2 regions of the Pseudoalteromonas sp. SCSIO 43201 genome follow, and region 2 is predicted to be linked to the other one. Evidence: predicted binding sites of a transcription regulator. Region 2 holds the regulator's gene; the other holds the start of a gene.
The links. Region 2 encodes NrdR, which represses ribonucleotide reductase genes. Its sites were predicted from a motif close to AAACACNANATNTNGTGTTT; they were not measured.
Positions count from the first base shown of each region.

Region 1: a site for NrdR is predicted at 4,661-4,680, ahead of nrdA (class 1a ribonucleoside-diphosphate reductase subunit alpha). Genes of this name have one in related genera too.

Region 1 is NZ_CP072683.1:1,971,790-1,988,046, forward strand. It holds gene gyrA (DNA gyrase subunit A) at 103-2,775, opposite strand; gene ubiG (bifunctional 2-polyprenyl-6-hydroxyphenol methylase/3-demethylubiquinol 3-O-methyltransferase UbiG) at 3,038-3,748, shown strand; gene J8Z24_RS08535 (HAD family hydrolase) at 3,745-4,392, shown strand; gene nrdA (class 1a ribonucleoside-diphosphate reductase subunit alpha) at 4,748-7,033, shown strand; gene nrdB (class Ia ribonucleoside-diphosphate reductase subunit beta) at 7,087-8,217, shown strand; gene yfaE (class I ribonucleotide reductase maintenance protein YfaE) at 8,217-8,492, shown strand; gene J8Z24_RS08555 (YaeQ family protein) at 8,508-9,035, opposite strand; gene J8Z24_RS08560 (TonB-dependent receptor) at 9,207-11,696, shown strand; one part of gene J8Z24_RS08565 (IS3 family transposase) at 11,817-12,679, opposite strand; one part of gene J8Z24_RS08565 (IS3 family transposase) at 12,679-12,925, opposite strand; gene upp (uracil phosphoribosyltransferase) at 13,244-13,876, opposite strand; gene J8Z24_RS08575 (NAD(P)H nitroreductase) at 13,888-14,436, opposite strand; gene J8Z24_RS08580 (HvfX family Cu-binding RiPP maturation protein) at 14,555-15,262, opposite strand; gene J8Z24_RS08585 (FAD-dependent oxidoreductase) at 15,331-16,257, opposite strand, start outside.
Region 2 is NZ_CP072683.1:2,905,114-2,921,370, reverse strand. It holds gene thrC (threonine synthase) at 1-297, shown strand, start outside; gene glyA (serine hydroxymethyltransferase) at 555-1,811, shown strand; gene nrdR (transcriptional regulator NrdR) at 1,897-2,346, shown strand; gene ribD (bifunctional diaminohydroxyphosphoribosylaminopyrimidine deaminase/5-amino-6-(5-phosphoribosylamino)uracil reductase RibD) at 2,343-3,455, shown strand; gene J8Z24_RS12635 (riboflavin synthase) at 3,457-4,113, shown strand; gene ribBA (bifunctional 3,4-dihydroxy-2-butanone-4-phosphate synthase/GTP cyclohydrolase II) at 4,142-5,254, shown strand; gene ribH (6,7-dimethyl-8-ribityllumazine synthase) at 5,371-5,835, shown strand; gene nusB (transcription antitermination factor NusB) at 5,847-6,257, shown strand; gene thiL (thiamine-phosphate kinase) at 6,301-7,263, shown strand; gene J8Z24_RS12610 (phosphatidylglycerophosphatase A family protein) at 7,272-7,754, shown strand; gene J8Z24_RS12605 (ligand-binding sensor domain-containing diguanylate cyclase) at 7,779-10,859, shown strand; gene dxs (1-deoxy-D-xylulose-5-phosphate synthase) at 11,255-13,117, opposite strand; gene ispA ((2E,6E)-farnesyl diphosphate synthase) at 13,283-14,182, opposite strand; gene xseB (exodeoxyribonuclease VII small subunit) at 14,182-14,421, opposite strand; gene pomA (flagellar motor protein PomA) at 14,656-15,423, shown strand; gene J8Z24_RS12580 (flagellar motor protein MotB) at 15,426-16,257, shown strand, end outside.

The sequences.
Region 1 (16,257 bases), 930 kb from region 2:
TTATCAGGGTTCGAGCTATTGTCATAGAGGGGGAGATTGAAAAAACTGACATAAAGAAAAAAAGCGACCGAAGTCGCTTTTTATATTAAAGATAAGGTTGTGTTATTCCTCGGTGTCCGAATCAACCGCTGGGGTTGCTTCACCTTCAGCTTCAACAATTTCACCTTCTGGCAAGTCTTCTACTTCAATTTCTTCAATCCGTTGAAGACCGACCACTTTTTCTTCTTCCATCGTACGAATTAGGATAACACCTTGAGTGTTTCTTCCTACCGTCGATACTTCGTTTACACGTGTTCTTACTAGTGTGCCACGATTTGAAATCAACATGATTTCATCGTTATCATCAACTTGAACAGCGCCAACCACCGAACCATTTCTTTCAGTCACTTTGATAGACACAACACCTTGTGTCGCGCGACTCTTCGCTGGATACTCTTCAAGTGGAGTACGCTTACCGTAACCGTTTTCAGTCACGGTCAAGATTGCACCCTCTCCTTGCGGTACAATTAGCGATACAACTTTCACATCGTCTGGCATCTTGATACCACGAACACCTGTAGCGGTACGACCCATAGGACGTAAGGCTAGCAACTCTTCACCTGTTTCAGGGTCACGTTTCACTTCACCCGTTTCCGAGTCACGTTGTTTCTCATTGAAGCGGACAACTTTACCATGCTCTGTAAACAGCATGATGTCATTTTCGCCTGTGGTAATGTTAGCACCGATAAGGCTATCGCCTTCGTTCAAGTTGATGGCAATAATACCACTTGCACGCTGACGGCTGTATGCTGTCAGAGGTGTTTTCTTAACGATACCACTTGCCGTCGCCATGACGATAAACTTATCCTCTTCGTATTCGCGAACCGGTAAAATTGTCGTGATGCGTTCATCGGCTTCTAATGGTAATAAGTTGACGATTGGTTTGCCGCGCGCAGCACGAGACGCAAGTGGCAATTGGTAAACTTTTAACCAATATAAACGGCCAGCGGTTGAGAAACACAAGATTGTATCATGTGTATTTGCCACCAGTAGACGCTCGATGAAGTCTTCATCCTTCATCTTAGTTGCAGAGCGCCCTTTACCACCACGGCGCTGTGCCTCGTAATCACTAAGAGGCTGGTACTTCACGTAGCCTTCGTGAGAAAGTGTAACCACGACGTCTTCTTCGTTGATCAAATCTTCAAGGCTGATGTCATGTGCAGCCGCGGTGATCTCTGTGCGACGCTCATCACCATACGTATCTTTGATTTCAACTAGTTCATCGCGGATAACTTCCATCAAGCGTTCTGGAGAAGATAGGATGTACAGAAGTTCAGCAATGATGTCGAGTAGCTCTTTATACTCAGCTAAAATTTTCTCATGTTCAAGACCGGTTAGCTTGTGTAGCCTTAAGTCAAGAATGGCTTGCGCCTGTTGTTCAGACAAGTAATATTGACCATCGCGGATCCCTAGCTCTTCAGCTAACCAATCTGGACGTGCAACATTCTCTTCTCCAGTGCGCTCAAGCATTGCTTTCACGTTACCGAGGTCCCACCCACGCGCCGTTAATGCTGCTTTCGCCTCAGCTGGTGTTGGTGAGCGACGGATCAGCTCAATAATTGGGTCAATGTTTGCAAGTGCAATTGCTAAACCTTCAAGCGTGTGTGCTCTGTCTCTGGCCTTACGAAGATCAAATACAGTACGACGAGTTACTACTTCACGACGGTGAATAATAAACGCATCGAGCATTTCTTTGAGGTTAAAACATTTAGGCTGGTTGTTGTCTAGCGCAACCATATTGATACCAAACACGGTTTGTAACTGCGTTTGTGCATATAAGTTGTTTAGTACAACCTCACCGACTTCACCGCGCTTAATTTCAATAACAATACGCATACCGTCTTTATCTGACTCGTCGCGCAGCGCACTGATCCCTTCTACTTTTTTGTCTTTTACAAGCTCAGCGATCTTCTCTATTAATCTCGCTTTGTTTACTTGATACGGAATTTCGTGGACGATGATAGTTTCTTTGTTTGTTTTTTCATCGACTTCGATTTCCGCTTTGGCGCGGATATAAATCTTACCACGACCTGTTTTATAAGCTTGTTCGATGCCTTTTTTACCACTGATAATAGCAGCAGTTGGGAAATCTGGACCTGGTATATAGTCAATCAATTCTTCAATGGTAATGTCTGGGTTTTGGATAACAGCCAAACAGCCATTGATCACCTCAGTTAAATTATGAGGTGGAATATTGGTTGCCATACCAACTGCGATACCAGAAGAACCGTTAACCAATAGGTTGGGTATTTTTGTTGGTAAAACATCAGGTATTTGTTCTGTACCATCATAGTTTGGCACATAATCCACGGTTTCTTTTTCAAGATCTGCAAGTAACTCATGTGCAACTTTCGCCATACGAACTTCCGTATAGCGCATTGCAGCAGCAGAGTCACCATCAACAGAACCAAAGTTACCTTGTCCATCTACTAGCATATAGCGCAGAGAGAAAGGTTGAGCCATACGTACAATTGTATCGTACACAGCACTATCACCGTGCGGGTGATATTTACCGATTACATCACCAACTACACGAGCTGATTTCTTATAAGGTTTATTCCAGTCATTTTTCAATTCATTCATCGCGAATAATACACGGCGGTGAACTGGTTTTAGGCCATCACGTACATCAGGTAATGCACGGCCTACAATAACGCTCATCGCATAATCTAGATATGAATTTTTTAATTCATCTTCGATATTGACTGGCAGGATTTCATTGGCGAGATCAGACATTTGACTCCACTTTCCTTCAGTGTCCACCCCTTTTATGTCACACTATTACGTGTGTAGCGCTGTTTGCTGAATATCAAATGGCTTGTTAATTGAAATGCAAAATCAAAGCACTTATTAAAAACCGAATTGCTTCAGCGTATCAGCAAGGGTGTTGTTTATTATAAAATTCGTTAGCCATGCTATCACACTTTTTAGCGTTTTACAGGTGCTATTTTTATCAAATCCCTTTTATAATGCGCTCAATTCGACGAGGAAGTTTTTTATGACCGAACATCAAAATGTAGACCCTAATGAAATAGCAAAATTTGAAGAAATCGCCGAACGCTGGTGGGACAAAGAAGGAGAATTTAAGCCGCTTCATAATGTTAACCCCTTGCGATTAGACTTTATTAACGATAAATGTGGCGGTTTATTTGCTAAAGATGTACTAGATGTTGGCTGCGGTGGCGGAATACTAACGGAAAGTATGGCGAAGATGGGGGCACATGCAACTGGTATTGATATGGGTCAAGAGCCACTAAATGTTGCCAAACTACACGCACTAGAAGCCAATATTCAGGTGAACTACCAAAAAGTGCCAGTTGAAGATTTTGCCCAGCAGCGTGCTGGTACATTTGATGTAGTTACCTGTATGGAGATGCTTGAACACGTACCCGATCCAGAGTCTATCATCCGCGCAGTTGCAAAATTAGTGAAACCTGGTGGACATGCGTTCTTTTCTACCTTAAACAAAACCACTAAAGCTTATTTGCTAGCTATTGTTGCCGCTGAAAAGTTACTGAAGATTGTGCCAGAAGGCACTCACGAACATGACAAATTTATTCGTCCTTCTACTTTAATAAATTGGGCCGAGAGTTATGGCTTAAAAGTAAGAGCAGCAAGCGGTATTCACTACAATCCGATTGGACAGACATTCACTTTAACTAAAGACGTTTCCGTCAACTACGTACTTCATTTTGAGAAGCTAGTATGATTAACGCTGTTTTATTTGACCTAGATGGCACACTGCTCGACACGAGTGAAGACTTGGGTGCTGCGCTAAATCACGTTTTAGCAATGAATAATATGGCTGTGGTTGAAAAAGCCATTTACAGCAGTGCCATATCTGACGGGGTCGCGGCAATGCTAAAAGTGGGGTTTGGCGACACCTTGCATCAATTTGATGTTAATCAACTACGCCAATCTGTACTCGACTATTATGCGGATAACCTTGCCAAACACTCTCATTGTTTTGCAAATATTGGGGCGTTATTGGATAGCCTTCGAAAGCAAAACATAAAGGTAGGGATCATGACCAATAAACCTGAGTTTTTGACGCTACCGTTATTAAAGCAAATACCAGAACTGGCAATGATAGATATTGTGGTTTGTGGCGATACGCTTTCAGTCGCAAAACCACACCCAGAGCCGCTCTTATTGGTTGCCTCAAAATTGGGGGTTGATCCCAGTCAATGTATGTATGTAGGTGATGCAGAGCGTGACATTATTGCTGCAAAATCTGCAAAAATGAAAAGTGCTGTTGCGATGTGGGGATTCATCCCTTCTGAACAAGTTGCTAAGTCTTGGAATGCGGATCTATATCTTACTAACCCGTTGGATGCAATATCGCATATCTAGTGCTATAATTTTTTCAAAGCACAAGATATTGTGCTTTAACGATTATAGAAACGAATTTGTGTAGAAAAAAATCACTTAAACTTTTTTTTTATTTTTACTAAAAAGCACCATCTTTAAGTTGATTTTTCTTTGTGAGCAGATAAGCGGATTGTCGAAGGTGAGTGGGCACTAACATAAATAAATTATCCCAAACTTATCCACAATTCTCCTAAAGTTGTTCTCTTGCAAATTCGCACTAACCCCACTATCTTGTGATCCCTAGCCGCTATAGCACCATATATAGTGGTGGTTTGCTAAACAATTTTTAATTCGTGCGATATCTAAAGCGCGTTCCTAAGGAATACAGGCACATAACATGAACCAACAGCTATCTGTATGCAAAAGAAACGGTCGCAAAGAGCCGTTAGATCTAGACAAGATCCATCGTGTCATTACATGGGCCGCAGAAGGCCTAGATAACGTCTCAGTTTCTCAGGTTGAGTTAAAGTCACACATTCAGTTTTATGACGGTATTCGCACTGGTGATATCCACGAAACGATTATAAAGGCTGCAGCGGATCTTATTTCAAAAGAATCTCCGGACTACCAATACCTTGCAGCTCGACTTGCTATTTTTCACCTACGCAAAAAAGCATATGGATGCTTTGAGCCGCCTCACCTATATCAGCATGTGGTAAAGCTTGTTGAAGACAAACGATATGATCAACACTTGTTGACTGATTACACTGAGGCTGAGTTCAACGAATTAAACGATTATATTGACCATAATCGCGACATGAATTTCAGCTATGCGGCCGTTAAGCAGCTGGAAGGTAAGTACCTCGTACAAAACCGTGTTACAGGTGAAATCTACGAAAGCGCACAGTTTTTGTATGTGTTAGTTGCTGCAAGCTTATTCGCAAATTATCCAAAAGAAACACGCTTAGATTACATCAAGCGCTTTTATGATGCCGTCTCTACGTTCAAAATTTCACTACCAACGCCTATTATGGCTGGTGTTCGTACGCCTACACGCCAGTTTAGTTCATGCGTATTAATTGAATGTGCTGACAGCTTAGATTCAATTAACGCTACTTCATCTGCAATAGTAAAGTACGTAAGCCAACGAGCAGGTATTGGTATCAATGCAGGACGTATCCGAGCGCTAGGTAGCCCAATTAGAAATGGTGAAGCATACCACACAGGATGTATTCCATTTTATAAGCATTTTCAGACTGCAGTTAAAAGCTGTTCTCAAGGCGGTGTACGTGGTGGTGCGGCTACCCTATTCTACCCACTTTGGCATTTAGAGATTGAAAACCTACTTGTACTTAAGAACAACCGCGGTGTTGAAGAAAACCGTGTCCGTCATTTAGATTACGGTGTGCAGTTCAATAAAACCATGTACAGCCGACTGATTAAAGATGACTATATTACCCTGTTTAGTCCATCAGACGTACCTGGGCTCTACGATGCTTTCTTTGAAGATCAGCAAGAATTCGAAGCGCTTTATACAAAATACGAGCAGGATGAATCTATTCGTAAAAAGCGCATCAAAGCAATTGAGCTTTTCTCAATGTTTGCACAAGAGCGCGCAAGTACAGGTCGTATTTACCTACAGAATGTTGACCACTGTAATACTCACAGTCCGTTTGACTCTAAAGTAGCACCAATTCGTCAGTCAAACCTGTGTCTTGAAATTGCATTGCCAACAAAACCGTTGAGTCATGTTAATGACCCTGAAGGCGAAATTGCACTGTGCACGCTTTCTGCATTTAACCTAGGTGCGATCAAATCTTTAGATGAATTAGAGGAGCTTGCTGAGCTGGCAGTTCGTGCGCTTGATAACCTGTTGGATTATCAAGATTACCCAGTACCTGCTGCTTACAACGCAACTATGGGTCGTCGTACTCTAGGCATCGGCGTTATCAACTTTGCTTATTACTTAGCAAAAAATGGTGTGAAGTACTCTGATGGTAGCGCGAATGGTTTAACCCATAAAACATTTGAAGCAATTCAATATTATCTGATGAAAGCCTCGAATGAACTTGCCAAAGAGCGTGGTGCTTGTCCTAAGTTCAACGAGACAACTTACTCACAAGGTATTATGCCTACTGATACGTACAAACGAGATCTAGACAAAGTTTGCGCTGAGCCATTGCACCTTGACTGGGACGCGCTCAGAGAAAGCATCAAAAAGCATGGTATGCGTAACTCTACATTGTCTGCTTTAATGCCTTCTGAAACTTCGTCTCAGATTTCAAACGCTACCAATGGTATCGAGCCACCACGCGGTCACATCAGCGTGAAAGCAAGTAAAGATGGTATCTTGAAGCAAGTAGTACCTGAATATGAAAGACTGAAAGACAGTTACGAGTTACTGTGGGATATTCCTTCAAACGATGGCTACTTGACATTAGTAGGCATCATGCAGAAATTCATTGATCAGACCATTTCTGCAAACACGAATTATGATCCAAGTAAGTTTGAAGCGGGTAAAGTACCTATGAAGCTACTTTTAAAAGACTTACTAACTGCATACAAACTTGGTGTTAAAACCCTTTACTACCATAACACCCGTGATGGTGCGTCAGATGCTCAGGACGAACTAAAACCTGAAGTAGAAGATGATGGCTGTGAAGGCGGCGCTTGTAAGATATAACGTTTTATGCGGGTGTGCTTCACCCGCTTTTTTAGGTATTGAGTAACACATTTATGGCATATTCAACGTTTAGCAGAAATCATAACGATCAACTAAAAGAGCCGATGTTTTTCGGACAGACAGTTAACGTATCTCGCTACGACCAGCAAAAGTACCCGATTTTCGAAAAGCTCATTGAAAAGCAACTTTCTTTCTTTTGGCGCCCTGAAGAGGTTGATGTAAGTAAAGACAGACTTGATTTTCAGGCTCTTCCTGAGCATGAAAGACACATTTTCCTTAGCAATCTTAAATATCAGACGTTGTTAGACAGTGTTCAAGGTCGCTCGCCAAATGTTGCGCTGTTACCCATCGTTTCTATCCCTGAGCTAGAAACGTGGATAGAGACATGGGCTTTCAGTGAAACGATACATAGCCGCTCTTACACGCACATTATTCGTAACGTTACACAAAACCCTGAGATTATATTCGATGATATTGTTGGCAATGACAAAATCGTTGAACGTGCAGATGCGGTTACCAAGTATTATGATGAACTCATTGAAAAAGTTAGCCTGTATAACCAGTATGGTGAAGGCAAGCATGAGATAAATGGTAAAACGGTTGTCATCAATCTGTTCGAGCTTAAAAAGCTACTATACCTTTGCATCATGTCCGTTAACATCCTAGAAGCAATACGTTTTTATGTCAGCTTTGCATGTTCATTTGCTTTTGCAGAGCGTGAGTTAATGGAAGGTAATGCCAAAATCATCAAATTAATTGCGCGCGACGAAGCCCTTCACCTTTCAGGTACTCAGCATATTTTAAATATTATGCAAGAAGGTAAAGACGATCCTGAGATGTCCATTGTTGCGGCCCAATGTCGCGAAGAAGCAATCAAGATGTTTGTAGAGGCCGCTGAACAGGAAAAAGAATGGGCCGAGTACTTATTTAAAGACGGCTCTATGATCGGTCTGAATAAAGATATCTTGTGTCAATATGTCGAGTACATAACCAATATTCGTATGACCGCTGTTGGTTTACCTTCAAAGTTTGAGACCAAGTCAAACCCGATCCCTTGGATCAACGCTTGGTTAGTATCAGATAACGTACAGGTTGCACCACAAGAAGCAGAAATAAGCTCTTATCTAGTTGGTCAGATTGATTCAGAAGTAGACGCTGCTGACTTTGGCGATTTCGATTTGTAATGGTTGAAAAGCCAATATACCTCATTCAGGTTAATAATATTGAGGAGCCACTGAAATATGTGGCTTCTTCATGTTCAATATTAGAGACTTTAGAAAACGCCAATATCCAAGTGTCTTACCAATGTCGAGAAGGGTTTTGTGGCGCTTGCCGTGCAAAATTGCTAAATGGAAGCACGCAATATTCCAATGAACCATTAGCGTTTGTCCGCGAAGGCGAGATCCTGTTATGTTGCAGTAAACCGCTCAGTGACATCACAATTGAATTGCCAGAGTAATATAATTTACTGCGATTACATTAATTTTGTCACCGGTGTTCGAATGTAGTGTTCGCCATCTGTGACGCTTACCGCATTGGTCTCAAATATTACATCCCAATGCAAGCTTCGAGTCAACATATCGCTAAGCTCATCAATAAATCGCTCAGGAATATTAAATACAGAGAGTGAGTCAATAAATTCAAGCTGTGATTTGCGTGCATCAAACCACTGCTGACCTTCTAGGCAGAAAATAACAACCTTAGGAAATAGTTTTTCATACTTAGTAATTTCAGCTACTTCAAAATTGCCAATAAAAAGTGCAACCTCAACGTCATTATTATCATTAACTATCCAGACATCGGGCCAGTTTTTTCTTTCCTGTTTACTCCATTTCACCGGTTTGTTAAACGACAACGCACAGATCCCAATAAGTTTAATAGCAAAGTGTTTACAGCTCTCTTTTGACAACATGGCTGCTGTAAATGCTTCTTCATGATGACTGTGATGAAATAAATCAGCAACTTTAATTCTTGCTTTGAATACAAATGGTTTGTTCATCATGGCATGCCTAGTTATGCGCATCTACTAACTATAGTACCTATATTAATTTCAACAATAACTAAGTTATAGTATAACGTTATTGATCCACCTAAACTGTAGTGTTATATTATAACTCTATTGCCTAAAGGGCTCACTCGTTCAGTAAATAATCTAACTCGTGGTAAAATAAATATGTTTAAGCAGTCTCTTATCGCCAGCGCGTTATTCTCGTTACTAGGCACTTCTCAGGCCTACGCAGGACAATTAACCGGAAAAGTCGTTGATGCCAACAATCAGCCTCTAAGTAATGCGACCGTTCACCTCCATGGTAAAAGTAAAACCGTCAAATCTGACAAAAATGGGCAATTTACAATTGAAGTAGACTCTGATGCTCAATTACACATTACAAAACCAAACTATTTAGACAACCGCGTTAATATCACTGAACAACAAGGGTTTGTACGTGTACAACTTGAGCCAACATCAGTTGAGAGTATCGTTGTTTATTCATCGGCATTACACAAAAATAGTATGGAGATGACCTCTCCTGTTAGTGTATTAAGTGGTGATGAATTAAAAAACCGTGCTAAGCCCACACTAGGGGAAACATTAAAAGGTCAACCGGGTATTAACGCCAGTTACTTTGGCCCAGTTAGCTCAAGCCCAATTATTAGAGGCTTAGATGGACCTCGTGTCAAAATCACACAAAATGGCCTAGACAGCAGCGATGCTTCAAGAGTCGGCCCTGATCACGCAAATACCAATGACTCACTGGCAGCGCAACAAATAGAAGTACTCAGAGGACCTGCAACATTGCTTTACGGCTCTGGTGCTATTGGTGGCGTAGTTAACGTTGTAGATAATCGTATTCCTACAGATGTCATAGATAGCTTGCAAGGCGCTGCGGATTACAGCCATGACACCAATTCGAATACCAACACATTTGCCGTATTACTTGAGTCAGGGTTTGATGGTTTTAATTTCCACTTTGATGGTGTTAAGCGCAAAGGCGGCGATTATGAAACGCCTAATTTTGCACAACCGCACGACGATCATGAGTCACATGACGAACACGAACACGAACACGAACACGAACACGAACACGAAAGTGAATCACATGAAGTCGAATATGCGAATAAAGTAGATAACACTTTCATCGATTCAGAGCAATTTAACTTTGGTACAAGTTACGTTGGCGATCACCTCACTCTTGGTTTGTCTTACGGCCGTATTGATACTGACTATGGGATCCCTGCACACTCGCATGTTGGCCATGACCACGCGCATGATGACCATGACCACGAAGCGCATGATGATCATGACCACGAAGCACATGATGATCATGAGAGTGAAGAGACCCATGCAGAAGAATCAGTCTTTGCCCGAGTTAAGCAAGACCGTTGGCAAGGTCTTATCAACTATGCGGTACACAGCGATTGGCTAGAATCAATAGGATTACGTGTAGGCTACACTGATTATGAACATGCTGAGATCGAACATGGTAATATTGGCACAGTATTTGAAAATGATACTACAGAGCTGCGTTTAACTGCAGAGCACCGCTTGGGTGAGTGGCATGGCACCGTAGGCTATCATTTTTCTGACAGTGATTATTCAGCAAATGGTGAAGAAGCATTTACGCCTTCAACTCAAACTAAAACTCACGCTTTCTATATTCTTGAAGAACGCCGTTTCGGTGATTTTACATTAGAACTTGGTGCAAGAGTCGAAGATTATCAGCTTTCTAGCAAAGGTGATTCATTAGAAGATGACCATGACCATGACCATGACCATGACCATGACCATCATGATAGTGAGATAGAAACTGGATTCATAGCTTATGATCTTGATATGACAAACTTGAGTGTTTCTGTCGGCGGTGTATATGACTATACAGCAGGTAGCAATGTTGCTGTTTCATTATCACGCTCAGAGCGTGCACCTTTAACAGCCGAGCTACTTTCAAATGGTATTCATATCGCTACAAGCACTTATGAGCTTGGCTTAGGCTATGAACTTGAGGGCGATCATTTACATTTTGAACCACAAGATATTGAACAGGAAACATCAACTAATCTAGATGTTAGTTTCAGAAAGTTTTCTGGTGATTTTGGCTATACGGTTAATTTCTTCTACAACGATATAGAAAACTTCTATTATCAAGCACTGACTGATTACATTTTTACTGCTGAACATGGGCTAGAAGTCGCAGATCACGCTCATGATGACGCAATCCCAGTATTTAAATTTGAAAGTAGCGATGCAAAGTTATATGGCCTTGAGTTTGATGCTCACTATAAGCTTAATCGCTTCGCCCGAGTCAAAGTTTTTGGTGATTCAATCACAGCTAAATTAGATAATGACGAATACTTACCTCGTATTCCTAGTAATAAACTAGGTGTGGATTACGAGCACCGTTATGAAAATTTAACGGCAAACTTTACCGTTACTCATTATTTTGACCAAGACAATTTTGCCCGCTATGAGAGCGAAACTAAAGGCTATACTATGGTTGATGTCTCGTTAAATTATGACTTTGAGTTGATGGGCAATGATATGGTTGGTTATCTGAACCTAGACAACCTAACGGATGAATTGGGTTATGTGCATAGCTCATTTATCAAAGAGCAGGCACCATTGCCTGGTCGCAATATTAAGCTTGGGATCAGAGGCTACTTTTAACAGTTCCTTTCTTTTATAGAAACCAAAAAGCTACCTTCTCGGGTAGCTTTTTTATTAGCTAATCACGTGTCTTACTGCTCAACCATTCAAGAATTTGAAACTACTCTGTCCACTCCCCCGTTAGTGAGACACCTGTAAACTAGAGTTTTCCAACTTTGCTCGGTAAGCTGCGGGCGGCAGGTTACCAAGGCTTTCATGTGTGCGTTCTTCGTTGTAATCTAATCGCCAGAACCACACCATTTCTTTTACTTGATTGATACTTTCAAACAAGTAAGCATCTAAAAATTCTCGTCTAAATGAGCCATTAAACCGCTCAACAAACCCGTTTTGCTGTGGCTTCCCTGGCTGGATATAAACTAATTCGATGTTATGCGCTTCGCACCAATCAGTTAAACGTGCTGAGATTAATTCAGGCCCGTTATCTACTCGAATTTGTTTCGGTAAACCGCGCTCTGCTTTCAATTGTTCAAGCGTTCGAACAACTCGTTCTGCTGGTAATGAGGTATCTACTTCAATCGCTAAGCACTCACGAGTGCCTTCATCAACAATATTGAACGTTCTGAATCGTTTTCCGCAGTATAAAGAATCATGCATAAAATCTAAGGCCCACTGATGATTAGCTTGAGCGACAACATCTAATAGCTGTGCAACTCGTTTTGGCAACACGCGTTTCACTCTACGCTTTAAGTTCAAACCCATTTGGCAATACACCCGATAAACGCGCTTATGGTTAAACGGATAACCTTTAAAACGAAGACGCCCATAGCATTTCCAGAATCCAGCTCTGGGGGACTTTTTTAATTCTGCATTGATGGCATCAATGACAGCTGCGTCAGCCTTTCGCCAGTCTCGTTCTGGGCGGTAGTAGGTAGCGCGACCAATACCGACAAACTTGCACGCTTTTAAAATACTTATACCCGCTTGAACCAGTGTGCTGGCGCAACTTCGCTTCTGCGCTGTCACCAACCCTTTTTTGCGAATAACTCCTTTATCGCATGATTTTCCAAATTGACATCTGCGTACATCTTTTTAAGCTTGGCATTCTCTTCTTCGAGCTCTTTCAGGCGCTTAACATCTGACGCTTCCATACCGCCATATTTAGCTTTCCAGTTGTAGTAAGTGGCGCTACTGATCCCATGCTTGCGGCACACTTCTTCAACCTTCATACCCGCATCGGTTTCTTTGAGCACAGCTATGATCTGAGATTCTGTAAAACGTGACTTTTTCATCGTTGTCTCCTTTTTGTGGTATTACAGAAAACTCTAATTAAACATGTCTCATGTTAAGGGAAGTGGACAACTCCCTCACGTTGAGCAAGTATTAACGTATGTTGATGTTATACCAATTTGCTTAATTAAGTGGTCTATTTTGAGGTGAGAAAATCTTGTCGATAACTCCGCTACCGCGTCCTGCTATCGCCAAGGTACCTACATCCGTGTAGGCAAGGCAAAAATTTTGCTATTTAGTTGTTCTAAATAGCAAAATTTTAACGTTGTTAGCGTCAGATTTATTCCTTCAAATTGAGCAAGTATTAAGTCAAATTGGTATTATGCTCTAGTACCAAAAATTTTATCACCAGCATCACCAAGCCCAGGAACAATATACCCCTTTTCATCAAGATGGCTGTCTAGCGATGCGGTATATATCTCAACATCTGGATGTGCTGCCTCAACTAATTTTACGCCCTCAGGTGCAGCAACAAGCACAATCGCTCGGATTTCCTTGCACCCTGCTTTCTTAAGCATATCTATTGTGGCGACTAGAGACCCACCTGTTGCTAACATTGGGTCTATCACTAGTGAGAGTCTAGCATCTATATTACCCACCAATTTTTCAAAATATGGTACTGGCTCTAATGTCTCTTCATTTCTTTGCAGGCCGACAACACTTACCTTAGCAGCTGGAATAAGTTGTAATATGCCATCAAGCATACCAAGACCAGCTCGCAAAATAGGTACTAGTGTAATCTTTTTGCCAGCAAGACGCTTCACAGTCAACTGTTTGCCGTCCCAAGCAGAGACTATCTCATCACCGAGTGTTAAGTCTTTAGTTGCTTCATAAGTCAGTAAGTTTCCAACTTCTGATACAATCTCACGAAAATTCTTGGTCGATACTCCCTGCTCTCGAAGTAACCCAAGTTTATGTTGAACCAACGGGTGGTCAATTACATGTAATGCCATTGGGGGATCCCTTATAAACTACTGAAAAAGTCTTCTGGCTTGTGTCTAACTGGCTTTGTACATAACACTGTTGGCTTACCTAAGTATAAATAGCCAACAATCTCATCTTTTTCATCCAGTCCTAGTTGCTTTTTAACTTCCACACTCTGCGCAAAATAACCGGTTCTCCATACACCTGATAAACCTTGTGCAAAGGCAGCTTGCTGCATCGCTAAAACACTACAACCTGCGCTTTGGATCTGTTCAATACGAGGAACTTTAGGGTGTTCTTGATACGGTGAAACAGCAATAATAAGCATTGGCGCACGCTGAGGTAGCGCCTTCGCCCTATCTATGACTCTTTGTTCTTGCTGCTCCTTTATAGCTGCTTGATAATAAATATCACCCAGCTTTTCACGACCTTGCTCTTCGACCACAATAAACCTAAACGGCGTAAGGCCACCATGATCTGGTACCTTCAAAGCAGCTTTTTTAATTATCTCTAGTTGCTCTGGGTTTGGTCCTGGATAAGAAAGATTGCTATCTGATTGACGTGTCAAAAGTAATTCTATTGCGTCCATTAGTTCGTTCCGTATTGTACCTTCAAAATCGGTATCATTAATATGCGCTTAGTCTACCATTTCAAAGCGCCTGCGACTATGCAGCACGCTTAAGTTTACAGTGCTTTGTTTTATATGATCATCGATACTGTATACTTTTTGATTGGCTGCTCATTAGCAGTTTCAACCAATAGTCGATACTGACGTAACGTCCTCCCCCCATAAAAAATAGCGACAGTAACAACACAAAATAGGTAGCGGCAAATTCGATGCCATTGTTCAATATGACTATGTTTCCTTTTTCGTATAGGTAATCCGGCCGCCCATGCTCTGCAACCAACCCTTTGATTATGTCTAACCTCTGTTTTACCTCTAGGCTATTATCTAAACTATTTTTTGCCTGCTCAACACCCAACCAGTGTACAACCTTAGCTGCACTGGTATCAGGGTTTGATGGCGCAACTGAAAACCAGCCGTTATCAAGGTGCACTGTTACTGCTGCAACCACCATAGTTATCATTAGCGGGATCGTGACTAAACGGGTTAATAAGCCAACCAAAATCAGCCAACCACCTAAAAATTCAGTCCAAGCAGCCATAAATGCTAATAAGTCAGGAACAGGCAGCCCCAACCCCCATTCACTATTACCAAACCACTCTACTACACCAGGGTCTGGAAGCAGTTTTTGGTAAAGTTCGATGTCTTGGTGCTTAAAGTTTAGTTTATTGTACCCAGCGATAATCATCACTGGTGCGAGGAGTAATCGGATGAGTAAAGGGGCAAGCCCTGAGAAGTGTTCCAACGTTAGTTTAGTGTTGTTATAAAACTTTAGCAGGTTTACAAGCATAAGATAGGCAGTCCATAGTTGATAGTTACAATATCAGTATAGACCGCCTAATTCTTAGGGTTATTACATTAAATTTTTCTCGCGACCTGAAGAGCTTCAGCTATCGCTCGTTTTGCATCGATTGCAGCAGCAAGTTTCGCTCCACCAATAACATGATGGTTTTCTGGCAATGTTTCTTTATCAAACAATGTATCGTTGGATACTTGGCCGATACATGCAATAACAGTATCAACGTCAAGTATCTGCTCATCGTCTGCGACTTTGATAGTCAGCCCTTGACCATCAAAACGAATGTACTCACTTTGTGCAATTTGTTTAACGTTATGGTGCTTTGCAACCGCTCTGTGGATCCAACCTGTGGTTTTGCCTAAATCTTTACCAAAGCGACCAGCTGAACGCTTTAACATATAAATTGTTTTTTGCTCTTGGGATGGTTTAGGATCGCATTCGATACCCCACTGTGCCTTAAAGTCTGAAATAGATTGCTCTCGCGGTTCTGTCAGATAGGCAACCATATCAAAACCAATACCACCCGCACCTAAAATCGCGATTTTATCACCGAGTTCTACTTCTCCTTTAATCACTTCATCATAGGCAAACACGCGACGCCCATCAGCACATTCGATTTTGGACATTCGTGGACTTACACCAGTTGCAAAAACGACATCATCAAAAGCATCTGCCATAGACAATTCATAAGATGTGTTTAGACAAAGCTCTACTCCAAGGCGGTTAATTTCGCTCACATAGTATTTTAGCGTGTGTTGAAAGTCTTCTTTTCCAGGTATACGCATCGCTAGGTTAAATTGTCCACCTAGTTCGCTTCCCCTATCAATGAGCTTAACTTGGTGTCCCTTTTTAGCCAAATAATAACTCACTGATAATCCAGCGGGGCCAGCTCCCACCACTAATACCTTTTTCTTTGTAGTTGCTTCTTCTAACGGGTAATCCAGCTCAAACCCTGCTTGAGGATTAACTAAACAAGTAGCCCGTTG
Region 2 (16,257 bases):
TCGGAAGCGCGCACTCAAACAGTCATGCAAGAATTACATGACAAAGGCTATTTGGCTGAACCGCATACAGCGATCGCTTACGAGGGATTAGCGCTTGACTCTCAAGCGGATGAAACCGGGATTTTCCTTGCAACTGCACATCCTGCAAAATTCAAAGAGTCTGTAGAAGATGTTTTAAATCATAAGCTTGATATGCCGAAACCGTTGGCTGATGCGCTGAAAAAGACCTGTTTAGCTGAGTCACTTAGTGCCGATTATAACGCCCTGAAGACGGCGATATTGGCAAAGTTGAACTAGATCAGAACGGGGACCTAAGTGGGTAAATAGCTCACTTAGGTATGTTCAATTTCGTAACTATATTAGCTTTTCAAATGCAACTTAGGTTGTCTCATTTAAAATATTAATGTTTAAATAAAAAAATATCATCGCGATAGGGGTGTGAAATAAATTCAATCCCTGATTAAATATACCCATGCTGATTTCATAGACACACTGGCCACTTACCGGCGCTAGTTTGTCTTTAAAAATACCCTTACGTTTACCTAGGAGAAACCATGTTAGAACGTAACATGAATATTGCAGATTTTGACCCAGAATTGTCTGCAGCGATTGAAGCAGAAACTTCACGTCAAGAAGAGCACATCGAGCTTATCGCTTCTGAGAACTACTGTAGCCCACGTGTACTTGAAGCCCAGGGTTCTCAGCTAACAAACAAGTATGCTGAAGGTTACCCAGGTAAGCGTTACTATGGTGGTTGTGAGCACGTTGACGTGGTTGAGCAGCTTGCCATTGACCGTGCCAACGAGCTATTTGGTTCGACTTACGCAAACGTTCAGCCTCATGCTGGTTCACAAGCAAATGCGGCGGTATTCCAAGCGCTACTTCAGCCACATGATACAGTGCTAGGTATGAGTCTTGCTCACGGTGGTCACTTAACACACGGTTCACACGTAAACTTTTCTGGTAAAACGTACAATGCTATCCAGTACGGTCTAAACGAAGAAACTGGCGAAATTGATTACGCTCAGGTTGAAGCATTAGCACTTGAGCACAAACCAAAAATGATCATCGGCGGTTTCTCTGCGTATTCAGGTATCGTTGACTGGGCTAAGTTCCGCGAAATCGCTGACAAAGTAGGTGCTTACCTACTTGTTGATATGGCGCATGTTGCAGGTCTCGTTGCTGCTGGTATTTACCCAAGCCCAGTGCCTCATGCACATGTTGTAACAACAACAACGCACAAAACGCTAGCGGGTCCTCGTGGTGGTCTTATCATCTCTGCTTGTGATGATGAAGAGATCTACAAAAAGCTAAACTCTGCCGTATTCCCTGGTGGCCAAGGTGGTCCTCTATGTCACGTTATCGCTGCGAAAGCAGTTGCGTTCAAAGAAGCACTACAGCCAGAGTTCAAGTCTTACCAAGAGCAAGTGGTTAAAAACGCACAAGCGATGGTTGCGGTACTTCAGGAACGTGGTTATAAAGTGGTTTCTGGCAAAACTGAAAACCACCTGTTCCTACTTGACCTGATTGACAAAGACATCACAGGTAAAGATGCAGATGCTGCGCTTGGCCGTGCAAACATCACAGTAAATAAAAACTCTGTACCAAACGACCCTCGTTCACCGTTTGTTACTTCAGGTCTTCGTATCGGTTCTCCTGCGATCACTCGTCGTGGCTTTAAAGAAGCTGAATCGAAAGAGCTTGCTGGCTGGATCTGTGATGTACTAGACAACATCAATGATGAGTCTGTACAAGCACAAGTGAAAGAAAAAGTAAAAGCAATTTGCGCTAAATTACCTGTTTACGCATAATTTCGCTCACAAAAAAGCAGTTTTTTGTTATGATTAAGGCCGCATTCAAGCGGCCTTTTTTGTTTTTAACTCAACGAGAGCGTCTATGCATTGTCCATTTTGTACAGCCAAAGATACCAAAGTGATAGATTCACGATTGGTTGCTTCCGGCCATCAAGTCCGTCGTCGCCGTGAGTGTATTTTATGCCACGAACGCTTTACTACTTTTGAAGGCGCGGAACTTCTGATGCCAAGAGTAATAAAACAAGATGGCACCAGAGAGCCGTTCAACGAAGACAAACTGCTTAATGGCATGCACCGAGCGCTGGAAAAGCGCCCTGTTAGTACAGAACAAATAGAAGAAGTAGTACATCAGATTAAATCTCAAATTCGTGGTACAGGCGAGCGTGAAGTTCCAAGTGACATGATTGGTGAATGTATTATGGAAGCCCTCAAAAAACTTGATAAAGTGGCTTACGTGCGATTTGCCTCAGTGTATCGCTCGTTTGAGGATATTCGTGAGTTTGGTGAAGAGATTGCGAGGTTGGGGGATTGAGCCAGTTCAAATCACAAGATCATGAATATATGAGCCGAGCTATCACGCTCGCAAAGCGCGGTAAATACACCACAACCCCAAACCCCAACGTAGGTTGTGTGATCGTAAAAGACGGTGAAATCGTTGGTGAAGGCGCGCATTTAAAAGCAGGTGAAGGCCATGCTGAAGTACATGCGCTTAAGCAAGCTGGAGCTAAAGCTGCTGGTGCCACGGCTTATGTAACACTCGAACCTTGTAGTCATTACGGTAGAACGCCACCGTGTGCAAAAGGTCTGATTGACGCAGGTATCAGTAAAGTGGTTGCAGCTATGGTTGACCCTAACCCGCAAGTTGCAGGGCGTGGATTGGCAATGCTAGAAGCTGCGGGTATTGAAACGGCCTTTGGTTTGCTAGAACCACAAGCTAGAGCGCTAAATAATGGCTTTTTGAAACGAATGGAACAGGGATTGCCGTTCGTAACCTGTAAGCTTGCAGCCTCTATTGACGGCAAAACAGCATTAAATAATGGTCAAAGCAAGTGGATCACCTCTGACGCAGCACGCTTGGATGTGCAGCATCATCGCGCGCAAAGTTGTGTTGTCCTGAGCGGAGCCGATACTGTAATTGTCGATAATGCAAGGCTGAATGTGCGTGAGGCGCTGTTAGAAGACTGCGATTACCCGCAATCAGAGTTACGTCAACCTGTACGCGCAATCATTGATTCTCAAAATCGACTGACTCCTGACCTTGCACTATTTAGCATTACATCTCCTGTGATTATTTTTCGCCGTACTATTGATAATTCAAAAGATTGGCCTTATTTCGTAGAACAAGTAGTCGTACCTGAAATTAATGGCAAACTCGACCTACGAGCGGTGCTTAGCACATTGGCTGAAAAACAACATAATTATGTGTGGTTAGAAGCCGGAGCAACCCTTGCCGGAGTGATGCACGAGCAGGGGCTGATTGATGAGTATATTGTCTATTTAGCACCAAAAATCATTGGCTCAGGGAGCGGGTTGTTTAATACCGTGCCGTTACAGTCGATGGCGCAAATACCTGAATTGGTATTTGACGATGTGAGGCCAGTGGGGCCTGACCTTAAAATTACTGCGACTAAAGAGAAGTAACATGTTTACAGGCATTATCGAAGCGACAGGGACACTAACTCAATTGCAGCCAAAGGGTGGTGATTTAGTTGTCCGAGTGAGCTCATCGTCACTTGATATGAGTGATGTAAACTTAGGGGACAGTATTGCAACCAATGGTGTTTGCCTTACTGTAACTGAGAAGTTTCAAGATGGATTTAAAGCTGATGTTTCTAATGAAACCTTAAGTTTGACGCGCTTTGCCGAATATAAAAAAGGGCAAACGGTCAATCTTGAAAAGGCGTTACAACCGGCATCGCGTTTGGGCGGCCATTTAGTGTCCGGCCATGTTGATGGGATAGCTAAAGTGGTAGAGATAACCCCGAATGCTAGAGCGACCGACTATTGGTTATCTGCCCCCGCATCACTAATGAAATATATACCTTATAAAGGTTCTGTTGCCATTGATGGTATTAGCTTGACCGTTAACGCAGTTGAACAAAATCGATTTAAATTAACGATTGTGCCGCATACGGCGCAAGAAACTACGATTGCAGGGTTTCAAGTTGGCTCAGAATTAAATCTTGAAGTCGATCAAATCGCCCGCTACCTCGAAAGACTAATTCAGGGGGAGCCAAGCGCTGCCAGCGAGACCACTCTCACAACAAGTCTATTGGCGAAAGCTGGCTTTATAAAGTAGCCACAGACAAAGTAAAAATGGGAAAACTATGAGTTTGAATAGTGCTGAGGAAATCATCGCCGATATTAAAGCCGGTAAAATGGTTATTTTGATGGATGATGAAGACCGAGAAAATGAAGGTGATCTGATCGTTGCAGCAGAGCACATTACACCAGATGCAATTAATTTCATGGCAACGTATGGTCGTGGGCTAATCTGTTTGACCATGACGCAAGAGCGTTGTGAGCAGCTTAACTTACCATTGATGGTGAAAACTAACGGTGCTCAGTTTTCTACCAACTTTACTTTGTCTATTGAGGCTGCGAAGGGCGTAACAACAGGTATTTCCGCTGCTGATCGTGCTCGTACCGTGCAAGCTGCGGTCGCTAAAGGTGCAGTACCTGAGGATATTGTACAGCCAGGTCATATCTTCCCAATTATGGCGCAGCCGGGCGGCGTTTTAACGCGCGCAGGTCATACTGAAGCTGGATGTGATTTAGCGCGTTTGGCAGGACTGGAGCCTGCCTCTGTGATTGTTGAAATTCTAAATCCAGATGGCACCATGGCACGTCGCCCACAACTAGAAGTATTCGCCAAAGAGCACGATATAAAAATCGGTACCATTGCAGACTTAATTGAATATCGTAACTTAAATGAAACTACCATTGAAAAAGTGGCGGAATGTCGATTACCTACTGAATTTGGTGAGTTTAATTTAGTAACTTACAAAGATACTATTGATAATCAACTTCATTATGCAATGGTCAAAGGTGACATTAAAACGGAAGATGCAAACTTGGTACGTGTGCATCTACAAAGCACGTTTAACGATATTCTCCATTCTGATCGCAGCGCGGATAGAAGTTGGACGCTGCAAAGCGCTATGAAGCATATCGCTGAAAATGATGGGGTTTTAGTGATCCTTGGTAAACAAGAGCGCAGCGAAGATATGGAAGCCTTGGTGAAAGCTTTTGCCGCAGAAGATGCTGGAGAGCAAGTTAATTATCGTAAATTCCAAGGCACATCACGTACCGTTGGTATTGGCTCTCAAATCTTGGCTGATTTAGGTATTCAGAAGATGCGCCTAATGAGTCTTCCGAAAAAGTACCATGCTCTGTCAGGCTTCCATTTAGAAGTCGTTGAATACGTCGAACCAAATTAATTTCAAAAAGCCAAATTGATTGTAATCGCCTATAGTCAGATAGTAGGCGATTACCATATTACTGTGCTATCATGCGCCTCAATTTGGCAATTGCTCATACAGATTAGGAACATCTAATGAAAGTAATCGAAGGTAATAAGTACGCTCCTGGCAAAAAATTTGCCATTGTCATTTCACGTTTTAATGATTTCATTGGTAGCAGCCTACTTGAGGGTGCGGTAGATGAGTTAAAGCGTACTGGTGGTGTTAGTGATGAGGACATCACGGTAGTGTATGTACCGGGAGCGGTTGAACTACCACTAGCAGCAAAGCGCATAGCAATGAAAAAAGAGCATGATGCAATCATTGCCTTAGGTGTGATCATCCGTGGTGGTACGCCACACTTCGATTTAGTGGCGAATGAGTCAAACAAAGGTTTGGCTTGTGTTTCATTAGATTATGATATTCCAGTTGCTTTTGGGGTGTTAACTACTGAGAGCATTGAGCAAGCTATAGAGCGCGCGGGCACTAAAATGGGTAACAAAGGCGGTGAAGCTGCCCTTGGTGCACTAGAAATGGTGAACGTGCTAGAGCAAATTTAAGAGGAATCTCAGTGAAACCAGCAGCTAGACGCAAAGCACGTGTACTTGCTTTACAAGCTATTTATTCTTGGCAGTTAAGTGGTAACCCAATTGCCGACATCGAACAGCAGATGTTGATCGAAAATGACGTATCTAAAGTGGATGTTGAGTACTTTAAAGACTTGGCTCGTGGCGTAGTGGTTAATCAAAAGCAGCTTGATGAAGCTGTCAAACCACATTTAGCACGTCCACTTGAAGAATTAGATATGGTTGAGTTGGCTGTGCTACGTGTTAGTGCTTATGAACTTAAGTTCCGTGAAGATGTACCATATAAAGTGGCGATCAATGAAGGCATAGAGTTGGCAAAAATGTTTGGCGCAGAAGAGAGCCACAAGTTTGTCAATGGTGTGCTGGACAAAGCGGTTAAGTTTATTCGTAAATAAGTTTTACGATAGGAATAGCCGGCTTAGGCCGGCTTTTTTGTGTATGAAAGAATTTGAGCTAATCAATCGTTATTTTAAGGGACGTGGTATTATTCGTCGAGATGTGGAACTTGGCATTGGAGACGACTGTGCACTGGTATCTGTACCTACTGGTCACCAACTAGCAGTGACTACTGATACGCTGGTTTCTGGCGTTCATTTCTTTGAAGACATTCCTCCAAGAGCATTAGGACATCGGGTCATTGCAGTGAATCTTAGTGATTTGGCAGCAATGGGAGCGGAACCAACCTGGATCTCTTTGGGGCTGACATTACCGACAGCTGATATGGAGTGGCTAGAAGCTTTTACAGAAGGCATGCATGAAATTGCAGAGTACTACAATGTACAAGTAATTGGTGGCGACACGACACAAGGGCCGCTGACTATTACTGTGTGTGCAAAAGGGATAGTGCCAAATGGTAAAGCCTTAAAACGCTCGAGCGCGCGTGTTGGTGATTGGATATATGTCACCGGATCGTTGGGCGATGCGGGTTTAGCGATCGAAGCTCGCAAACAGGAGTTGATGCTGGATCCTCTGCATTATAAAGCAGCACTTGATAAGTTTCATTATCCAGCCCCACGTGTGGCCGCAGGACAAGTGTTGCGTGGTTTGGCGACATCAGCAATAGATATTTCCGACGGCTTATTGGCTGATTTACAGCATATTTTAAAGGCCTCATTAGTCGGTGCCAAAATTCACGTTGATAAAGTCCCAATGTCGAATGCTTTACGTGCTAGTCTAGATGAAGCTGCTCGACTGCGGTTAGCGCTCAGTTTTGGAGATGATTATGAGTTATTATTTACCGTTAATGATAACAATAAAAATGCAGTTGAAACTCGGCTAAAACAATATGGTGTTGAACCTGTTTGTATTGGCCAAATTACGGCGCATAATGGTGAAGTTCAATTGGTTAATAAAGGTCAACCTTATCAATTAAGTGGCCAAGGTTTTGAGCACTTTAGCTAGGAGTAGGTTTGGCTAAGCAGTACAAATTTAATTTAAAGAAGCCACACCAATTTTTGGCGTTAGGCTTTGGGTTAGGGCTGGCAAAAAAAGCGCCCGGCACGGTAGGGACTTTTGCCGCATTACCATTTATTTTGCTCACCCAAAGTGCACCTGTTTGGTTGCAGTGCTTGGTGGCAATAGTGATGACTTTGCTTGGTATTTGGCTATGTGGAAAAACTGCAACCGATGTTAATGTACATGATCATCCCGCAATCGTTTGGGATGAAGTCGCAGGCTTCTATATCACAATGATTGGTGCGGCGATAAGCTGGCAATCTTTAGTTGTTGGTTTTATATTGTTCCGCTTTTTCGATATTTTTAAGCCCGGACCAATAAGATGGCTAGATAAACGCTTACATGGTGGGTCTGGAATTATGTTAGATGATGTATTAGCTGGTGTTTTTTCATTGATTTGCGTGCAAGCTTTGTTTAAAACTGGCATCTTAGTCTAATAATACTGATGTGATGGAATAAAGATGACAAGGCTATTGTTTTTCATTTTCACTTTGCTGTTACCGTTTATGACTCATGCGGCAATTGATGATTACGTCGTTAAACAGTGGAATATCCAAAGTGGATTGCCATCACAGAGTGTCAAAAGTGTGGTTCAGGATGATCAAGGTTATATCTGGCTTGGTACACAATTTGGCTTGAGTCGCTTTGACGGTCACCAATTTCAAAATTTTAACACCCAAAATGCTGACTTTTTAAATAGTAATGCCATCAATAAGCTCATCGTTGATCGTTTTGGTATGCTTTGGGTTGGCACCCGCCGTGGCTTACTTCGACTTAATCCAAAAACGTTGGAAGCCAGACGCTTTGACCTACAAGGCCCAGTAAGAGATATATTACAAGATAAAGATGGTGGTATTTGGATTGCAGCAAATGGGTTGTACTATGTATCCGCCAAAAAGCTTACGCTTGCAGCAAATCATATCGAGCAAAGTACATTAGATGTAACTCAGATCAATCAGATCGTTGGCTCAGTTACCAAAATGGCATTAGTTCCTGATGGCATTTGGTTAGTGAACGAACGTCACTTACTAAAAATCAGTGAATCTAGTAATCGAAACGGCGATGGCGTAAGGCTTGAACTGGCCAGTAAGGTCTCTATGCCAGAGCAACTGGCTCAAACGATTATCCACGATTTAGCTTGGGTCGATGGAAAGCTCTATTTAGCCTCAGAGTTGGGAGCTTACTTTCTTGATTTTGATGAAGTACTTCGGCGCTATCAAGAAGTAGGAAACAATGCGGTCTATAAGTTTCTTAATGATAAGGAAGGTGGGCTGTGGGTTTCTACTTATGGGCGTTTATTGTACCGCCAAAATAATGGTGTGTGGCAGGCTGTAGAACCCATTCAGTTAGATCAAAGTATTTGGTTTGCCGACATCTTTTTGGACAAAGATAATAATATCTGGCTTGCTAGTCTAAATGAAGGGTTATGGCTTGCCCATGCGGGGAAAGTTGAGCGTCATCATATAGGCTTAAAAACTAACCAAGCTATTTCCGCCATTACTCAAGGGCCTAACGGAAAATTATGGGTGGCTAGCCGTGAGGGGTTGGGAATTATCAGTTTAAAGGATAGCTATCAACCGGTATTAACCAGTGCCCAATTAAACCGCTCGGTGATTCATGACTTAGAATTTATTGGCGACAGGTTAATTTTGGGCACCGATCGCGGTGCGCTACTATACGAAAATGGTACTTTGCAAAAAATTAATGAGCGAGAGCTGAGACAGAATCCTGTTTTTTCGCTCAGCCCTTCAAACCGAGGTGGCATGTGGTTTGGTACGGGGCGAGGATTGTATAGACTCGATTATAAAGGTATTACACCCTTTGCGTACAATGCCTTCTTAGGCAGCCAATTTGTGACTTTTGTTGAAGATTTTCCAAGGTATGGCTTTCTTGGTACTAACAAAGGGGCTTACAGGTACAATGACAAGGGCATTGAAAAAATAGGCTCACAAACGTCTCTCGATTCAGCTTATGTCACGAGTATTTTGCACCTAGACACTGTGACGACGTTAGTTGGCTCACTAAATGATGGCCTATTTTATCGAACATCGGCTGGAGATTGGTATCAATTAGATGCCTCCAATGGCCTGCCATACGGCTCCATTTTTTCGTTACATTTTGACAAACTCAATAAATTAATTTGGGTAAGTACGATGAAAGGTGTTTACAGGATGCCTGTGGCACAGTTTTCTCATGTGATAGAGAGTTTGCAAGTTGAGCAAGTGATAAGTCCGTTTGACAAGCAGCTTGATGGTAGGCCGAGTCAGTGCTGCTCTGGGCTTGGGCATGATGCGGTTGTGGAAACTGAATCTGCGATTTTTTATCCAAGTTTGCAAGGGGTGGTAGAGATCCCTAAAAATGTACAGCTATTCGGAGGGGGAGGATTACAGCCTCGTTTGGAATCGCTCACAACCCACGATAGAGTGTTTAGTGCTGATTCATTGAATCAGGTTATTTCACTCGATACGTCAGAAAGAGATTTGACGATTAACTATACGGCTATTGATTTCTATGCACCGCAAAGCATCGAGTTTAGATATATGCTTGAAGGGCATGATAATCAGTGGCGTGATGCGCAGTCTCGTCGAGAAGCAATTTATACTAATTTACCACCAGGAAACTTTACGTTTATTTTAGAAGCGAAACGTCAAGGGCAAGACTGGGAGCAAGCAAAAACACTGGCGTTACCGGTTACACTACCGCGTCGTTTTGATGAGACAATTTACTTTAGGCTATTTATTACATGTGCCTTTATCTTCATGTTTTATTTAATTTTCTGGGTGTTCAGAGCACAGGAAAGAAGAAAGCAGGCGGCGTTAGAAAGTCTCATCGCTGAGCGTACCACGGAGCTTAGAAAAGCGAATGAAAAACTCAATCAAGTGAATACACAGCTGAAGTTGGTGAGTCACTCTGATGAATTAACAGGGCTGCGAAGCCGCCGCTTCTTGTTTGATCAGCTACCAAAAGATGTAGAGCATTATCAACGTAATGCTCAGTCACTACAGGCGCAGAATAAAAGCCTAGTGTTGATGATAATGAACATTGATGACTTCAGTAAAATCAATGACTCCTACGGCCCAATTGGTGGTGATAGTTGCTTGCAGCAGTTGGCCACGTTACTTAATACTCGGACTCAAGGATCTGATTATGTTGTACGTTGGAGTGGAGATGAATTTTTATTGCTGCTGCGAGACTTCAGCAGGGATTATATTGAAGAGTATGTGAGTGACTTGTGTAAAGCAATTGCTGAGACAGAATATCGCTTACCTAACGGTAAAACCACTAATCTGACCGTGTCTATGGGGTGGTCGTACTATCCATTGCCGTTACTCGGCGGCAAAGTGATTGGTTGGGAATCATCGGTGAATCTGGCCGATATTGCCTTACATCAGGTTAAACAGCGTGGTGGTGATGGCGCTGCAACAATTATTTTTGATGAACAGCTTGATGCGTTCGAGTTTGAGCAAAGTGCAAATATCGAGTCACAATTACAGTTATTGCAAAGCAATGGACTGGCTGAAGTAAATGTGTGGATGAGATAACCCTTACGTTAAGGATGATTTACGCCTTTATTACTGCTTTTCTCGCCTCAAAATAGACCAGTTAATTAAGATGATTGGTCTAATACCAATTAGCCTTAATACTTGCTCAATTTGAAGGAGTAAATCTGACGCTAACCGCGTTAAAAATTTCTTATTTAGAACCACTAAATAGCAAAATTTTTGCCTTGCCTATATGGATGTAGGTACCTTAGCGATAGCAGGACGCGGTAGCGGAGTTATCGACAAGATTTTCTCGCCTCAAAATAGACCACTTAAATAAGGTAATTGGTATAAGATCAAAAAAGGCTTCTTGATAGAAGCCTTTTTTATTATCGCGTTAAATTTGTTTACAATTGGCTATTAACGCATAAATTTGAGAAGTAACCTCCGGCTGTTTATTTAAGCCAGTCGTTAATTTGTTGGGCAATACCCTCGCTACTCAGACCAAGCTCAGCGTGGATTTCAGCTTGTGAACCATGCTTAATGAACTCGTCAGGTAAACCAAGTAATTTAATTGGCTTCAAGTGTCCTTGAGCTGCCAAATACTCACTAACGGCCGAGCCTGCACCACCAGCAATAGCGTTATCTTCAAGCGTCACAAAACGTTCGTGAGTGACCACTAACTCCTCAATTAACTCAGTATCTAATGGCTTAACAAAGCGCATATCAACCAAAGTCGCGTTAAGCTGCTCAGCAACCACTGCAGCGCTCTCAAGTAACGTTCCAAAGCTTAAAATGGCAAGCTTTTCACCTGTTCTGACTAGTTTGCCTTTACCAATTTCTAGCTCGGTCATTTCAGTTGCAATTTCAGCACTGCCTGCACTTCCTCTTGGGTATCTGACCGCTGCTGGTTGATTAAGACGGTGACCGGTATAGAGCATTTGACGGCATTCATTTAGGTCGCTTGGTGCCATGATCACCATATTTGGAATACAACGTAAAAAGCTGAGATCGTAAGCGCCTTGATGTGTTTCACCGTCAGCGCCAACAACGCCAGCGCGATCAATTGCAAATAGTACAGGTAGGTTCTGTAAAGCAACATCATGAATAAGCTGATCATACGCCCGCTGTAGGAAGCTTGAATAAATTGCCACAACTGGGTTTAAGTCTTCACATGCAAAGCCTGCTGCCAATGTAACTGCATGCTGTTCAGCAATAGCAACGTCAAAATACTGAGCTGGATATTCTTTTGAAAAACGAACCATACCTGAGCCTTCACGCATTGCAGGTGTGATTGCCATCAGTTTATTGTCCTGTGCTGCCATATCACATAGCCAATCACCAAATACCTTTGAGAAGGTCGGTGCGCTTGGTTTTGATTTAGGTAAGCTGTGCACGTTAGGGTCAAACTTAGGCACTGCATGATAACCGATAGGGTCGGCTTCTGCTGGTTTATAGCCTTTTCCTTTTTGGGTCTTAACGTGAAGTAGTTGAGGTCCTTTTAAGTTGCGCATATTGCGCAGCGTATCTACTAGGGTATCTACGTCATGCCCGTCAATTGGACCAATGTAGTTAAAACCTAACTCTTCAAAGAAGGTGCCTGGGATTATCATACCCTTCAGGTGCTCTTCCATACGACCTGCTAGCTCTTTGACCGGGGGGACGCCAGACAGCAGTTTTTTACTGCCTTCACGAATATTGGTATAAAAACTTCCAGATAGAATTTTAGCGAAATGGTTATTCAGTGCACCTACATTCTCGGAGATCGACATCTCGTTATCATTGAGAATAACGAGCATGTCAGGGTTGACATCACCTGCGTGGTTCATGGCTTCAAATGCCATTCCTGCGGTCATCGCGCCATCACCAATTACAGCGACGGTTTTACGCCCAATTCCTTCTTTTTCGGCTGCAATCGCCATACCAAGTGCAGCAGAAATAGAGGTGCTAGAGTGACCAACGCTAAAAGTATCGTATTCACTTTCTTCCCGATAAGGGAAAGGGTGTAACCCGTCTTTTTGACGAATAGTGTGCATCCTCTCTCTTCTACCTGTCAGTAGTTTATGAGGATATGCTTGATGACCTACATCCCACACCAATCTATCATTTGGTGTGTTATATACATAATGCAAGGCCACGGTAAGCTCTACAGTGCCTAGGCCAGACGCAAAATGACCGCTACTTTGAGAGACTGAGTTCAGCAAATATTCGCGAAGCTCATCACTAAAGGCGGTTAACTTGTGCTGGGGTAATTGACGAAGCTGACTTGGCTCGTCAATTAACGCGAGTAAAGGATACTTGCTACTATCAAGTTTCATGTTATTTATCAGAGTCCTAAGTGAATCTCAGCGTAAGTTCGTTACGCAGCTCACTTCATAATTATTAAAATGCTTTACTAACTGGTCATAATATTATGTTAGCCAGTTTTTACAAAGTACTTGTGAACATTTTCTTAGCTTGGCGTATACAGGTTATACGCACACTTAATGTTCTCGATCTATGATGTATTTTGCTAAATCGGCAAGCACTTCTGTATCACCATTGATCGTTTCTAGCGCGTTGAGCGCCTCATGTATTAACTGTTCGGCTTTTTCTTTGGCCTGCGTTAAACCAAGTAATGCTGGATAAGTAGATTTATTATGTTCTACATCTGAGCCTTGAGGTTTGCCAAGTACAGCCGTATCGCCTTCGACATCTAGGATGTCATCGCGTACTTGGAATGCAAGTCCAATGGCTTGACCGTAAGTTCGCATTGCTTGACGCGTTTCATCAGTGAGGCGCTCTGGTTGTGCGCACAACATACCTAATTCAATTGCGCAACTTAAAAGCGCACCTGTTTTGAGCTTATGTATACGCTCAAGCTCTGTGAGTGTTACGGTGCGGTCAGTTGCGGCAATGTCTAGCGCTTGACCGCCTACCATCCCTTGTAATCCTGAAGCTTTTGCTAGGGCACTTATCATCTGTAACTGGGACTGTGGGCTGATGGTAAAGTTTGGTGTACTTAGCAGCTCAAAAGCCAGAGTCTGTAGCGCATCGCCCGCTAATATTGCGGTAGCTTCATCAAATTGAATATGGCACGTAGGTCGACCGCGCCTTAGCTCATCATCATCCATCGCTGGTAAATCGTCGTGTACCAAAGAATAGCTGTGAATACACTCGATGGCCGCAGCTGCGTTATCGAGATCTGCTGCTGCTGCGCCAAAGAGTTCTCCGGTACAGTAGACTAGAAAAGGCCGTAAGCGCTTGCCACCATTTTCTACGCTGTAGCGAGTTGCCGCTAAGACATTTTCTTCTGTGTCTAGCATGTTATCAAAGCTGCGTAAAAGCGTGGTTTCTACCCGCGTTTTAGCATGCTGCAGTTGTTCTTTTAATTTTGCTGACATTAGGCTTCGTTATCAAATGGCTGTAATTGTGCTTGCTCACCTTCGCCCATCAAAATTGCGACTTGTTGCTCAGCTTGCTGAAGTTTTTGGTTCGATGCTTTGGCAAGTTTTATTCCACGCTCAAATTGCTTAAGGGCTTGATCTAGCGCTAAACTGCCGTTTTCCATCTCTGCTACGATTTGTTCTAACTCTTGCATTGCTTCTTCAAAGCTTAAGTTATCAGGTTTTTTTACTGCCATATGTCACGTTGACTCGAAAAGTAAAAGTGACGCAATTTTAGGGGGATTGAGGGCTAAGGTCAAAAAAACCAGCGAGTTTTTGACAACGGAGCGTATCAGCTTTGCAAGATCTGCTATAAACTCGCATTTTAAACACTTTTTAATATAATAGTGTTAAGTTGTAGAAAAACTTGCCGATAACTCAAACAACAATAACTGCGTGATTTATCACAAATAACTTCCCTCGGAGGACATGTGGATTTAGCAACGGTAATAGGGATCCTGGGTGCCATAGGTCTGATTGTAATGTCTATGGTATTAAGTAGTGATGGCCAGATCGCTATGTTCTATAACACGCCGTCCGTCGTTATCGTATTTGGTGGTTCAATCTTCATTGTATTGTCTAACTTTACACTTGGACAATTTTTCGGGATTGGGAAAGTGGCCGGAAAGGCCTTCATGTTTAAAATTGAAACACCTGAAGAACTGATTGAAAAAGCGGTAGAACTTGCTGATTCAGCGCGTAAAGGCGGCTTTCTTGCGCTTGAAGAAGCTGAAATTCCAAATCAATTTATGCGCAAAGGCGTGGATATGCTCGTTGATGGTCATGATGCTGATGTTGTGAGAGCCACCTTGCAAAAAGACATTGCACTTACCTCATCTCGCCATGAACTTGGCGCTGGCCTGTTCAAATCGCTTGCCGATATAGCCCCTGCAATGGGGATGATAGGTACACTTATCGGCTTAGTAGCCATGTTATCAAATATGGATGACCCGAAAGCGATAGGGCCAGCGATGGCTGTTGCACTTTTAACAACGCTATATGGTGCATTCTTAGCGAATGTTGTGGCTATTCCAATACAGGTAAAACTCGAATTACGTAAAGACGAAGAGGAGCGTAATCAGCGGTTAATACTTGATGCTATCTTGGGCATTCAAGATGGCCAAAACCCCAAGGTTATCGAGGGCATTTTGAAAAACTATCTACCTGAGTCAAAACGTGGTTCAGAAGCTGAGGAATAATCATGTCTGATGAGAACGAATGTAAATGTCCCCCGCCAGGTTTGCCCGCTTGGATGGGAACATTTGCTGACTTGATGTCACTGCTCATGTGCTTCTTTGTATTGCTGCTCGCCTTTTCCGAGATGGATGTACTCAAATTTAAACAAATTGCAGGCTCTATGAAGTTTGCATTCGGCGTACAAAATAAAATTGAAGTCAAAGATATACCCAAAGGTACGAGTGTGATTGCAATGGAATTCACACCAGGAAAACCAGAGCCTACCCCAATTGAAACAATCCAGCAGCAAACCGTCGAAATGACACAACAAATGCTTGAGTTCCAAGCTGGAGACGAAGCGTCTGCGGGGGGAAGGCAGGAGCAGCGTGGTAATAAGCGCGGTGGTGAATCAGCCAGTACAGCGCAAGAAATGGCATCGACTCAAGCAATTGCTTCAGCAGAGCAAGAGCAGGTAAATGAGTTAGTCAAAAAAATAGCGCAGCAACTTGAAAAGCAAATCATGGACGGTGCTATCGAACTAGAGTCTTTAGGACAACAAATCATCATTCGCATTCAAGAGAATGGCTCTTTCCCTGCGGGTAGTGCATTTTTGCAGCCTAAATTTGAGCCTGTAATTGAAGAAATAGCAGAGCTGTTAAAGGATGTGCCAGGAGAGATCACGGTATCCGGTCACACTGACGATTTTAGGGTAACGAATGAGCTTTACTCTAACAATTGGGATCTGTCAGCAACTCGGGCTGTAGCCGTGGCGACTGTAATGGAAAAAGTACGAGGCTTTGATAAAAATAGAATGTTAGTCGTAGGGCATGCTGATACTAGACCGCTAGTACCGAATG